3 regions of the Pseudoduganella dura genome follow, and region 3 is predicted to be linked to each of the others. Evidence: predicted binding sites of a transcription regulator. Region 3 holds the regulator's gene; each other region holds the start of a gene.
What was found. Region 3 encodes HrcA, which represses chaperone genes, less so after heat shock. Its sites were predicted from a motif close to TTAGCACTCNNNNNNNNNGAGTGCTAA; they were not measured.

Region 1 (4,228 bases), 790 kb from region 3:
CTAGCGACGCTCACACCCGCCAAACAATATTCCGCAACCTATGCGTGTTAATGGTTCAAGGAATATATGGCACTTCTCGAACACCGCAGGGTAGGACGGAGTTTACTCCTCAAACGCCTGGAGGGAAAGTCCTATCGTGCGTCAGAAGAGATTTTCCTGCGGGGTCAGCGCACTGTCGAGCACCCGATGCATCGCGGCGATCTTGTGCTGCACTTCGAGCAGCGAGATCTCGGACAGCGGTCCGGCCGGCGCTTTGGCCGTCAGGAACTCGGCGGCCATCGACAGCGCGGCCATCACGGCGATGCGGTCGTTGCCCTTCACCTTGCCGGTATCGCGTATGGTGGTCATTTTCTTGTCCAGCAGTGCGGCGGCTTCGCGCAACGCGCGTTCTTCGCCTTCCTTGCAGACGAGGCGGTACGATGAACCGAGGATATTGACGTCCACGTTGCTCATGACTGGACCTCCTCTTGTTCAGGCGTCGCGGTTTCCAGCGGCGGAACGTGTTCGAGCAACGCCGATACGCGCGCGTGGGCTTCGGCAAGGCGCTTCTGGTGACCGAGGTTTTCCGTCACCAGCGCGGCATTGGCTTGACGCAGCTGCGCGTTTTCGCGACGCAGCATCTGCGTCAGCTCGGCCAACTGCTCGATCTTGTCGGAAAGTTCTTGGAAGTCTGCAATCATCCCGCCACTATAGGGCTGTGTGATAACGTGGTCAACCGAATCGACAACGTTCTACACTTAATTACATCTTAATGATGGCTATCATCTTGAAGTTTCCGTCGCGACGATAGTCCGGCAGGCATGCCGCCGGGCGGCGGCAGCGGAAGAAATCCTGGCAATGCGTCAGTTGACGGCACCCAGCGCCAGCAACAGCATGGCTCCGGCAAGCACTCCCAGCGCCGCGCCAGCGGCAACATTGATTGCAACGCGCACCCACCCCGGGGCGTGCAGGTCTCTCGGTAATTTCGTCTGGAACATCGCAGCCTCGCTAAAAGGTGATCGATCTAACAGGGTCGAGCTATACAGGGTCGAGCTACACAGGTTCGAGCTACAGGTTCGAGCCATACAGGTGCGAACACATGTCGAGCTACGGATCGAATTACACGGATCGAACTACGCGGATCGAACCACGCGGGTTCGGCAAACACTTCCGCATGTGAACGGACAGTGTGCGCTTCCGGCGCTCCTTTGTCAAAACACAAACGGTCATTTCACGGCTGCTTGTTGCTGAGCTCGCCCCTTAGAAATTTTCCCAATATGAATTCTCTTGAAATCACTTATGACCATCCCTATAATAATTGGCACTCGTTAGCCGAGAGTGCTAACAACGTTTCAACCTCACTGTACACATAAGGAGTTTTGTATGAACCTTCGCCCTTTGCACGATCGCGTCATCGTCAAACGTCTGGACCAGGAAACCAAGACTGCTTCCGGCCTGATCATCCCTGACGCCGCCGCTGAAAAGCCGGATCAGGGTGAAGTGCTGGCAGTCGGCAACGGCAAAGTGTCGGACACCGGTACGCTGCGCGCACTGGAAGTCAAGGTCGGCGATCGCGTTCTCTTCGGCAAATACTCCGGCCAGGCTGTCAAGGTCGACGGCGAAGAGCTGCTGGTGATGCGCGAAGAAGACATCATGGCCATCGTCCAAAAGTAACAGCCCCCTTACAGAATTCAGGAGAAAAGAAACATGGCAGCTAAAGAAGTGATTTTCGGCGACGCAGCGCGCGCCAAAATGGTTGAAGGCATCAACATCCTGGCCAACGCGGTCAAGGTCACGCTGGGCCCGAAAGGCCGCAACGTGGTACTGGAACGCTCGTTCGGTTCCCCGACCGTGACCAAGGATGGTGTGTCGGTCGCCAAGGAAATCGAATTGAAGGACAAGCTGCAGAACATGGGCGCGCAGATGGTCAAGGAAGTCGCTTCGAAGACTTCCGACAACGCCGGCGACGGCACCACCACCGCGACCGTGCTGGCACAGGCCATCGTGCGCGAAGGCATGAAGTTCGTTGCCGCCGGCATGAACCCGATGGACCTGAAGCGCGGCATCGACAAGGCCGTGGCCGCCACCGTCGAAGAACTGGCGAAGATCTCCAAGCCATGCACCACGTCGAAGGAAATCGCCCAGGTTGGCGCGATCTCCGCGAATTCCGACTACTCGATCGGCGAGCGCATTGCCGAAGCGATGGAAAAAGTGGGCAAGGAAGGCGTGATCACCGTGGAAGACGGCAAGTCGCTGAACGACGAGCTGGACATCGTGGAAGGCATGCAGTTCGACCGCGGCTACCTGTCGCCGTACTTCATCAACAACCAGGAAAAGCAAGTCGCCATCCTGGAGAACCCGTTCGTTCTGCTGTGCGACAAGAAAATCTCGAACATCCGTGACCTGCTGCCGGTACTGGAGCAAGTGGCCAAGGCTGGCCGTCCGCTGCTGATCATCGCCGAAGACATCGAAGGCGAAGCACTGGCGACCCTGGTGGTCAACAACATCCGCGGCATCCTGAAAACCTGCGCCGTCAAGGCACCGGGCTTCGGCGACCGTCGCAAGGCCATGCTGGAAGACATCGCCGTGCTGACCGGCGGCCAGGTCGTTGCTGAAGAAATCGGCCTGACGCTGGAAAAAATCACGCTGGCCGAACTGGGCCAGGCAAAGCGCATCGAAGTGGGCAAGGAAAACACGATCGTCATCGACGGCGCCGGCGATGCGTCGAACATCGAAGGCCGTGTGGCACAGATCCGTACCCAGATCGAAGGCGCGACCTCCGACTACGACCGTGAAAAGCTGCAGGAACGCGTGGCCAAGCTGGCCGGCGGCGTTGCCGTGATCAAGGTTGGCGCTGCCACCGAAGTCGAGATGAAAGAGAAGAAAGCCCGCGTGGAAGATGCTCTGCACGCTACCCGCGCTGCCGTGGAAGAAGGCATTGTTCCTGGCGGCGGCGTGGCCCTGCTGCGTGCCCGCGCTGCGCTGACCGTGAAGGGTGACAACCCTGACCAGGACGCCGGCATCAAGATCGTGCTGCGCGCGATGGAAGAACCGCTGCGCATGATCGTCCAGAACGCCGGCGAAGAAGCATCCGTCGTCGTCAATGCAGTCCTGGCCGGCACCGGCAACTACGGCTACAACGCCGCCAACGGCACCTACGGCGACATGGTGGAAATGGGCGTGCTGGATCCGGCCAAGGTGACCCGTTCGGCACTGCAGAACGCCGCATCGATCGCCGGCCTGATGCTGACGACCGACTGCATGGTGGCTGAAGTGACGGAAGACAAGCCAGCCGGCGGCATGGGTGGCATGGGCGGCATGGGTGGCATGGGCGGCATGGACGGCATGATGTAATCATGCGGTCGATGCGGGCTTCGGCCCGCCGCGCCTGAAAAGGCCGCTTCCCTGGAAGCGGCCTTTTTTATTGTTCAGGTGAAAACAACAATGGCTGCCGAGGCAGCCATTGTTACGTGAGACGCGTAGGAGCGCGTCAGTGTCGCCGTTGCGCCAAGCCGGCACCGACGGCACTGCCGAGGCCGACACCGAGGCCGATGCCCATTGCGAAATTACCCATTGCAACACCGATCGCGCAGCCGATCGCTGCACCCAGGCTGATACCGAAGCCAACATAGCGCCCGGTGCGGTCGTCCGGTTCCATATCCATCTTGCGTCTCCTGTTTCGTGGTTGTTGTGCATTCAATATACACCCGGATTTCGATCTCTCTGCCGTTTTTTTAAGCGGATCGTCCCGCATCAACAACGTTTCCAGTCCCTTCAGATATACGATCTTGCGTTGCATCAAAGATCACGTTCCGTTCGCAAACCATCTCGTTTGAAGCGCCGGATCGCCGGTATGTGCTGCAGTGCACCGCATGCGTGCGCCAACGCAACCATGGCGGATTTATCATCGCCGCTGGTCCAACTCAGCGAGAACGACATGGCAGACACGGTAGGCGACTTCCTCCTGCAACGATTGCATGCCTGGGGCGTGCAGCGCGTGTATGGATACCCCGGCGACGGCATCAACGGCATCATGGGCGCCTTCAGCCGGCAGGAAGAGATCGAATTCATCCAGGTGCGGCACGAGGAAATGGCCGCCTTCATGGCCACCGCACATGCCAAGTTCACCGGTGAAGTGGGCGTCTGCCTGGCCACGTCCGGCCCGGGCGCGGTGCACCTGCTCAACGGCCTGTACGACGCCAAGCTCGATCACCAGGGCGTGGTGGCGATCGTCGGCCAGCAAAAGCGC
Region 2 (4,228 bases), 1.6 Mb from region 3:
ACACCGCCGGCCGCCTGCCGACGCAGCTGCACCTGATGAACGAGCTGCAGAAGATCAAGCGCGTGATCGGCAAGGGCATGGATGAGGCGCCGCACGAAACGCTGCTCGTCATCGACGGCAACACCGGCCAGAACGCGCTGACACAGGTCAAGGCGTTCGACGATGCGCTGCAGTTGACCGGCCTGATCATCACCAAGCTCGATGGCACCGCCAAGGGCGGCGTGCTGGCCGCGATCGCGCGCGTGCGCCCGGTGCCCGTGTACTTTATCGGCATCGGCGAACAGATCGAGGACCTGCAACCGTTCGACGCCGAGGAATTCGTCGAAGCGCTGCTCGGGTGACGAACTGAAAAAACCATGATCGAATTCGTCAACGTCACCAAGCAATACACGACCGATGTCACCGCGCTGCGCAACGTCTCGCTGACCGTCGGCAAGGGCGAGCTGGTCTACCTGGCCGGCCCTTCCGGGGCCGGCAAGTCCACGCTGCTCAAACTGATCGCCGCGATGGAGCGCCCTTCCTCGGGCCAGGTCACCGTCAACGGCACCGATATCGGCCGGCTGAAAAGCGCCGGCGTGCCGTTCCTGCGCCGCAACCTGGGCCTGATCTTCCAGCAGCAGCGGCTGCTGACCGACCGTTCCGTGCTGGCCAATGTGATGCTGCCGATGCTGGTGACGGGCCGCACCCGCGCGCAGGCGGAAGACCGCGCCCGCGCCGCGCTGGACAAGGTGGGCCTGCTGGACCGGGCCGCCGCCAGCCCGCTGGCGCTGTCCGGCGGCGAGCAGCAGCGCGTGTCGATCGCCCGCGCGATCGTCAACCGGCCGCAGATCATTCTGGCCGACGAACCGACGGCCAACCTGGACCGCGCCAGCGCCAACAAGGTGTTCGATGCGCTGCGAGCCTTCAACAAGGCCGGCGTGACGTGCCTGATCTCCACCCACGACGAACTGGTGCTGGAGGGCGCCAGCCGCGTGATCGAGCTGAAACAGGGTGCATTGCAGGGCGATCCCGTGGCGGAGGCGCCATGAGCGTATGGCTGCGCCAGCACGGGTTTGCGCTGGGGTCGGCGCTCGTGCACCTGCGCCGCGCGCCCGGCTCCTTCTTCTTCAATATCCTGGTGGTGGCGATCGCGCTGGCGCTGCCGTTCGCCGGCGTGACGGTGCTGGACAATATCCGGCCGATGTCCGAACAGCTGGCCGTGGACCCGGAACTTTCCGTGTTCCTCAAGCAGGACTTGCCACGCGAGCACACCGAAGGCATGGCCGGCTCGCTGCGCGCTGTGGCCAAGGACGCCAAGATCATCTTCGTGCCGCGCGAAAAAGCCCTCGAGGAATTGCAGGAAAAGAACGGCGTGGCCGGCGTGATCGAAACGCTCGGCGACAATCCGCTGCCGGACAGTTATATCGTGCGGCTCAACGCCTTCCAGAGCGCGGCCGAAGGCAACGATGTGGACAGGATCGCGGACCGCATCGGCGCCATTCCCGGCGTCGAATCGGTGCAGGTCGACTCGGCGTGGGTCAAGCGGCTGGCCGCGCTGCTGGGCGTGCTGCGCGTGGGGCTGCTGCTGCTGGCCGCCACGCTGGGCACGGTCGTGGTGGCGGTCGTGTTCAACACCATCCGCCTGCAGGTGCTGACGCAGCGCGAGGAAATCCTCGTATCGCGGCTGATCGGCGCCACCGATACCTACATCCAGCGCCCGTTCTACTACACCGGGGCATTGCTGGGGCTGTGCGCCGGCGCCGTGGCGCTGGGCGCGGTGGCGCTGTCGCTGCAGCCGCTGAACGCGGCGATCGCCGAGTTCGCACGGCTGTACGCGTCGGAATTCCAGCTGGCGCCGCTGGAACCGGTGGCGATGGGGCTGCTGCTGGCCCTGTCAGCCGGCCTTGGCCTGGTCGGCGCGGCATTGTCGGTGCGGCGCCAGCTCGCCCGCCTGTCCTGATCCGGGAGCGGCCCGCCCTTGCAATCGGGCGGGCCGCCCTTATCTGTTTGTTCACACCCTCCTGCCGGCGTACAACATCGTTGGCTGCGCTCCTACACGCCTGCCCGGGCCATCGTGCGTTCACGCACAGAGCCCGTTGTCGCCTCTCGATAATCTTGTCATACATCCTTTGGTCCAGCTCAAGTTCTGATCAGTAACACGCCGGCGAGCGGATCGAATGAAACCCCGCCATATCCCTAACGGTTAGTATCTGTCCATAGTACTTAGGCTATCGAAGCCATAGAATTCTGGTCATTGGCACTCGACCAGGGAGAGTGCTAAGATATGTTCAAACGCAACGTTGAATGGTAAGTATCTTGACAGAAGGCACTTGCCTGGTGTTAAGACCGAATTAAGTTCAACACTGCATGCTGTATGCAAAGGTTCGCTGCAATCCCGCCGCGGAGCCACGCAATACCCTTCGAGTGAGGAAATGAAAATGACTACCATGTCCGCACCTTCCGCCCTGGTCCCAACCGGTACGACTGCGCTCGGACTCGGGTTCAGCGGCAACCTGGGCAACCTGGATGCCTACATTTCCGCCGTCAACCGCCTGCCGATGCTGACGCACGAGGAAGAGGTATCGCTGGGTCGCCGCCTGAAGGAAAACAACGACCTGAAAGCGGCCGAAAAGCTGGTGCTGTCGCACCTGCGGCTGGTGGTGTCGATCGCCCGCGGTTACCTGGGCTATGGACTGCCGCACGCCGACCTGATCCAAGAGGGCAATATCGGCCTTATGAAAGCCGTGAAGCGCTTCGACCCGGACCAGAACGTGCGCCTTGTATCCTATGCGATGCACTGGATCAAGGCCGAGATGCACGAGTACATCCTGAAGAACTGGCGCCTGGTGAAGGTGGCGACGACGAAGGCGCAGCGCAAGCTGTTCTTCAACCTGCGCAGCCACAAGACCGGCCTGGATGCGATGACACCGGACCAGATCGACGCGCTGGCGAAAACGCTGGACGTGAAGCGCGAGGAAGTGATCGAGATGGAAACCCGCCTGTCCGGCCGCGACATCGCGCTGGAATCGCCGACCGACGATGAAGACGACAAGTTCTCGCCGATCGCCTACCTGTCGTCCGACCTGTCGGAGCCGACCAAGGTGCTGGAAGCGGAACAGGTCACGCGCCTGCAGTCGGAAGGCCTGGAAACGGCCCTGTCGAAACTGGACCCGCGTTCGCGCCGTATCGTCGAAGCGCGCTGGCTGGCCAACGACGACGGCTCCGGCGCCACGCTGCACACGCTGGCCGACGAGTTCGGCGTTTCCGCCGAGCGGATCCGCCAGATCGAATCCGCCGCGCTGAAGAAAATGAAGGGTTCGCTGGCCGCGTTCGTATAACGCGCCTGCCTCCTTCCCCAACCCGGCCTTCGCGCCGGGTTTTTTATTGCCGAAAACCGGTGACAGGCTCCGATATTTTTGAAACATTTCTCGAAAATCGGAGCCTGTCACCGACTTTTTTGCAACTTTATTTCGCGAACCAGTGATTTCCTGGCAGCCATAGCTCAGCAGTGCGACGCCTGCCGTAGCAATTTGATAACCTTGCCGTTCAGCCTTAGCCGCATGGAGGAGATATGCAAGCCAGGCTCTACGGAATCATCGGCTGCATGCTGACGTTCGGCGTGGTGGCTGCCTGCTCGATCGACAGCACGCAAGCGGAAGCTGCCGGGCAAGCTGCGACGGGCAAGCCGCGCAAGACCAGCGCCGTCTATGCGCTGCGACAGGGCGAGAGCGTGATGCTGGCGCCCGGCACCCGCCTGAAGCTGGAACGGATCAACGACAGCCGCTGCAAGCAGGGCGCCGTCTGCGTGTGGGCCGGCTACATCAGCTACTCGTTCACGCTAACGAGCCCTCACGGCACGCGCAATTTCGTGCTGGCCGAGAACATGCCGAACGCCAAGCCCGTCGTCACGCAGGATGGCCTGACGTTCGCGCTGGAAAAACTGGAACCGCCCGAACCGCCCGCCCTGCACGCGCCGGCGCCGGATTATCGGGTAAGCTTGCGTGTATCGATAGCACAACCGGCACAACCGGCCCAACGGGCCCAGCCCGCCAAAACATGACCCAGCGTCTCGTCGCCACGATCCTCCTGACCGCCATCGGCACGGTCGCCATCGCGAAAACGCCGGTCGCCACCGGCACCGGCGGCGCAGTCGCCACGATCAGCGAGCAGGCGTCGCAATCGGCAATGGCGATCCTGAACCGGGGCGGCAATGCGATCGACGCGGCCGTGGCGGCCGCGGCCACGTTGG
Region 3 (4,228 bases):
TCCTTGTCGAAATGGACGACCACCGTGCTGGTGGTCAGCTCGCCATTGCCGCGTTCGAGGCGGAACGGGTAATCCCAGCGGTTCTCATGGAAGATGTCGTTCAGCAGCGGCGAACCCATGATGAAACGCACCTGGTCGCGCGTCATGCCTGTTTTCAGCTGTGCCAGCATTTCCTTCGACACAAAGTTACCCTGCTGGATATCCGGGCGATACGGCGAGAAGAACCACATGAATTTCTGGATCCGCGATGCCTGCGACGTTACCGCGCCTTGCGACGGCTCGACGACGGTGCCGGTTTGCTGGGTCGCCTGGGCGCCTTCCTTCGGGCCGAGCACGGTCTTGCCGGCGCAGCCGCCGAGGGCGAGCGCCACGCAGGCGCCCGCGGCCGCGAGGGGCAGGCGCGATTTAAAAACGTGCAAGACAGACAACGGTGACGCCAGGGTAACGCGCATAAGTAACCTCAAATCCGATTGAGCAGAAGTGTCGAAACGCTATATCATAAAGCACTCCAGCCCAAACCGACCATCGAACATGAGTAACAGCCCCACCGACTTGAAGGCCAGCGGCCTGAAGGCAACCCTGCCGCGCCTGAAGATTCTCGACATCTTCCAGAACAGCGCCGTGCGTCACCTGACGGCCGAAGACGTCTACAAGATTCTTCTGTCCGAGAACATGGACGTCGGTCTTGCCACCGTTTACCGCGTGCTCACGCAGTTCGAACAGGCCGGCCTGTTGAACCGCAATCACTTCGAAAGCGGCAAGGCGATCTTCGAACTGAACCAGGGTTCCCACCACGACCACCTCGTGTGCCTCGACTGCGGCCGCGTGGAGGAATTCATCGACGACGAAATCGAAGCCCGCCAGCAGCGCATCGCGGCCGAGCGCGGCTTCAGGATCGCCGAGCACGCGCTGGCGATTTATGGCAGTTGCACGAAGGAGAACTGCCCGCACCGGCATTGAGGCACACCCGGCACCAACAGAAACGGCCCTTGCGGGCCGTTTCTGTTTTTGGAACATGGGGCTATTGTGCTGGCGGCTCTCAGCCGTGGCTCAGGGCGTTCGACAGTAGCCGCGACGTGATATCCACGATCGGGATCACCCGCTCATAGGCCATCCTGGTCGGCCCGATCACGCCCAGCGTGCCGACGATTCGGCCGTTGACTTCATAAGGCGCGGTCACCACGCTCATGTCGTCGAGCGGGATCAGGTTCGATTCGCCGCCGATGAAGATCTGCACGCCGGCAGCCTTCGACGAAACGTCCAGCAGCTGCATCAGGCCCGTCTTTTGCTCGAACATGTCGAACATCTGCCGCAGCGACGACATGTTCGACGACAGGTCGCTGACCGACAGCAGGTTGCGTTCGCCGGAAATCACCATGTCGTCGCTGCTGTCGGCCATCGCTTCGCTGCCCGCCTCCACCGCCGCCTGCATCAGGCGGCCCATGTCGTCGCGCAGCTGGCGCAGTTCGCCCTGCATGCGGGTGCGCACCTCGTCGAACGCGAGGCCGCTGTAGTGCTGGTTGATGAAATTGGCCGATTGCACCAGCTCGGACGGGGTGTAGTCGACATCCGTCAGCAGCAGGCGGTTCTGTACGTCGCCGCCGGGCGCGACGATCACGAGCAGGATGCGTTTTTCGCCCAGTCGCAGGAATTCGATCTGCCGGAACGCGGATTCGCGGCGCGGGCTCAGCACCACGCCGGCGAACTGCGACAGCGACGACAGCATCTGCGCCGCGTTCGCGATCAGCTTTTGCGGCGGGTGCGCCTGGGGCCGCAGCCGCGATTCGACGGCGCTCTCGTCGATCGGCTGCACCGTCAGCAGCGTGTCGACGAAGATCCGGTAGCCGCGCGGCGTGGGCACGCGGCCGGCGGACGTGTGCGGGCTGGCGACATAGCCGAGCTCTTCCAGGTCGGCCATGATGTTGCGGATCGTGGCCGGCGACAGGTCAAGGCCGGAAATCTTCGACAGCGCGCGCGAGCCCACGGGCTGGCCGTCGGCAATATAGCGCTCCACGAGGGCTTTGAGCAGGGTTTGGGCACGAATATCGAGTTGCATGATCAATTCACAGGCTAAGCGTTCATTATGCACAGGAAGTTGCGCACCGGGAATTCAATCGACCAACTGTTGTTCCAGCCACGCAATCAACTCGTCGACATCCCGGCAGATCGCGTCGGGCTCGATCCCTGCTTCCAGGTGCGCCATGCTGCCGGTGCGGTTCATCCACACGGCTTTCAGGCCGGCTTTTTGCGCGCCCTGCACATCGAGAAACAGGTCGTCGCCCACGTACACGGTTTCATGCGGCGCGACGCCGAGTGCCTTGCACGCCGCCAGGAAAATGGCGGGATCGGGTTTTGCCTTGCCGAAACGGCTGGCGGCCAGCGACACCTTGAAATGGTGGGCGAGGCCGATGACTTCAAGGTCGGCATTGCCGTTCGAAACCGAACCGAGCGTGACTTTCTGCGCCAGGCGCTGCAGCCCCGGCAGGACATCCTGGTAGGGCTGGACCGCATTGCGGGCGGCGGAAAAATGCCTGATCGCCCCGTCGAGCCGGGCCAGGTCTTCGCCCACGTGGGCAAACGCCGCTTCCAGGGCGGCGCGGCGCAGGCCGATCAGGTCCAGGTGATGCTCCGGCTTCTCGGCCAGCAGCGCCATCCGGCGGGCCCGCAACTCCTCGATGGTGAAGGTCTGCGCCACTTTCGGCGCATGCTCGGCGAGCCATGCGTGCAGCGCAAGTTCCGCTTCGGCGATCACGGGGCCGATCGGCCACAGCGTGTCGTCCAGGTCGAACAAAATGGCTTTGGGTCGTGCGATATCGTTCATGGCCCCATTGTCGCACGGCCCGGCCGCTAAGGCCCGGCACGCTGGCGCCTTGCTACCGCCTGAGGCGCCGCCATCGGTGCTAAATTAACGAACTGTCACTATCGGAGAGGCCGAACATGCGTACATCGTGGCGTGCATTGTTGCGCGCATTGTTACGTTCCATACTGCGTCCGCCGCCGCATCCACGGCGGCGCCTGCTGCCCGCATCGCTTGCGGCGGCCATCCTGGCCGGCTGCGCCTCGACCGCGCCGCTGCCGCCGGACGTGCTGTCGGCTTACGTGGTGCTGGGCGAACAGGGTGCGGCCACGGCGCGCGTCATCACGGCCGCTGCCGCCTGTCCCACGCTTGCCGTCGATGGCCGGCCGGTGCCGATGACCGTGCGTGCGGCTCCGGCCACGGTCGCGCAGCGCCCGACCGCGTCCGGCCCGGAGGATTCGAAGCCATCGGCCTTTCCGGTGCTGACGTGCGAAGCACCGCTGCCGGCGGGCACGAACGCGGCCGCGGTCGGCGGCGCCGCCCTCCCCGTGCCCGCGCCCGAGGCGCGCCGCATCGTCGTGATCGGCGATACCGGCTGCCGGCTGAAGAAGGCCGATCACGCCTGGCAACCCTGCAACGACCCCGAACAATTCCCGTTTGCCGCCGTGACGGCGGCCGCGGCGCGCTGGAAGCCGGACCTGGTGATCCACGTGGGCGACTATCACTACCGTGAAAATCCTTGTCCGGAAGGTAATGCGGGATGTGCCGGCAGCCCGTGGGGCTATGGCTGGGATGCCTGGCGCGAGGATTTCTTCCGTCCCGCCGAAGCGCTGCTGCGCGTCGCGCCCTGGGTAATGGTGCGCGGCAACCACGAGAGCTGCGCCAGGGCCGGCCAGGGGTGGTGGCGCTTCCTCGATCCGCGCGCGCCCCAGCCCGGCCGCGACTGCAACGCGCAGCAGGACGATGCCACCGGCGACTACAGCGACCCGTATGCGGTGCCGCTGGGCGGCGACGCGCAACTGCTGGTGCTGGATACGGCCGCCACGTCGTGGCGCGGCCTGAAACCGGGCGATACCGGCTTTGCGCGCTACCGCGATGCCTACCAGAAGACCGAGGCGCTGTCGCAGCGCGCCGCCTGGAACCTGCTGGCGAACCACCACCCGATCTTCGGTATCGGCACGGATGTCGACAAGGCCGGCCAGGCATACCTGAAACTGGGCGATGCCGGATTGCAGCAAAGCTTCGGTGCCGTCAATCCGCTGCTGCTGCCGCCGCGCGTGCAGGCGCTGCTGTCCGGCCACTTGCATATGTGGCAACACGTCAGCTTCAGGACGGATCATCCGACCCAGTTCGTGGCCGGCTTTTCCGGCACGCTGGAAGACGTGGTGCCGCTGCCTGAAAATGTGGCGGCGGTGCAGCCGGCGCCCGGCG

Region 1: groES (co-chaperone GroES) is a predicted target of HrcA. The motif match lies at 1,298-1,324, and genes of this name have one in related genera.
Region 2: rpoH (RNA polymerase sigma factor RpoH) is a predicted target of HrcA. The motif match lies at 2,234-2,260, and genes of this name have one in related genera.

The regions. Positions count from the first base shown of each region.
Region 1 is NZ_WNWM01000002.1:4,399,463-4,403,690, reverse strand. It holds RNA gene ssrS (6S RNA) at 1-95, opposite strand, end outside; gene GJV26_RS19210 (cell division protein ZapA) at 142-453, opposite strand; gene GJV26_RS19205 (hypothetical protein) at 450-680, opposite strand; gene GJV26_RS30485 (hypothetical protein) at 843-977, opposite strand; gene groES (co-chaperone GroES) at 1,363-1,653, shown strand; gene groL (chaperonin GroEL) at 1,687-3,333, shown strand; gene GJV26_RS19190 (glycine zipper domain-containing protein) at 3,470-3,778, opposite strand; gene GJV26_RS19185 (thiamine pyrophosphate-requiring protein) at 3,917-4,228, shown strand, end outside.
Region 2 is NZ_WNWM01000002.1:2,015,913-2,020,140, forward strand. It holds gene ftsY (signal recognition particle-docking protein FtsY) at 1-341, shown strand, start outside; gene GJV26_RS08820 (cell division ATP-binding protein FtsE) at 357-1,028, shown strand; gene ftsX (permease-like cell division protein FtsX) at 1,025-1,939, shown strand; gene rpoH (RNA polymerase sigma factor RpoH) at 2,418-3,317, shown strand; gene GJV26_RS08835 (hypothetical protein) at 3,551-4,039, shown strand; gene ggt (gamma-glutamyltransferase) at 4,036-4,228, shown strand, end outside.
Region 3 is NZ_WNWM01000002.1:3,609,070-3,613,297, reverse strand. It holds gene GJV26_RS15785 (outer membrane protein assembly factor BamE) at 1-419, opposite strand, end outside; gene fur (ferric iron uptake transcriptional regulator) at 532-960, shown strand; gene hrcA (heat-inducible transcriptional repressor HrcA) at 1,040-2,056, opposite strand; gene GJV26_RS15770 (HAD family hydrolase) at 2,111-2,821, opposite strand; gene GJV26_RS15765 (metallophosphoesterase family protein) at 2,938-4,228, shown strand, end outside.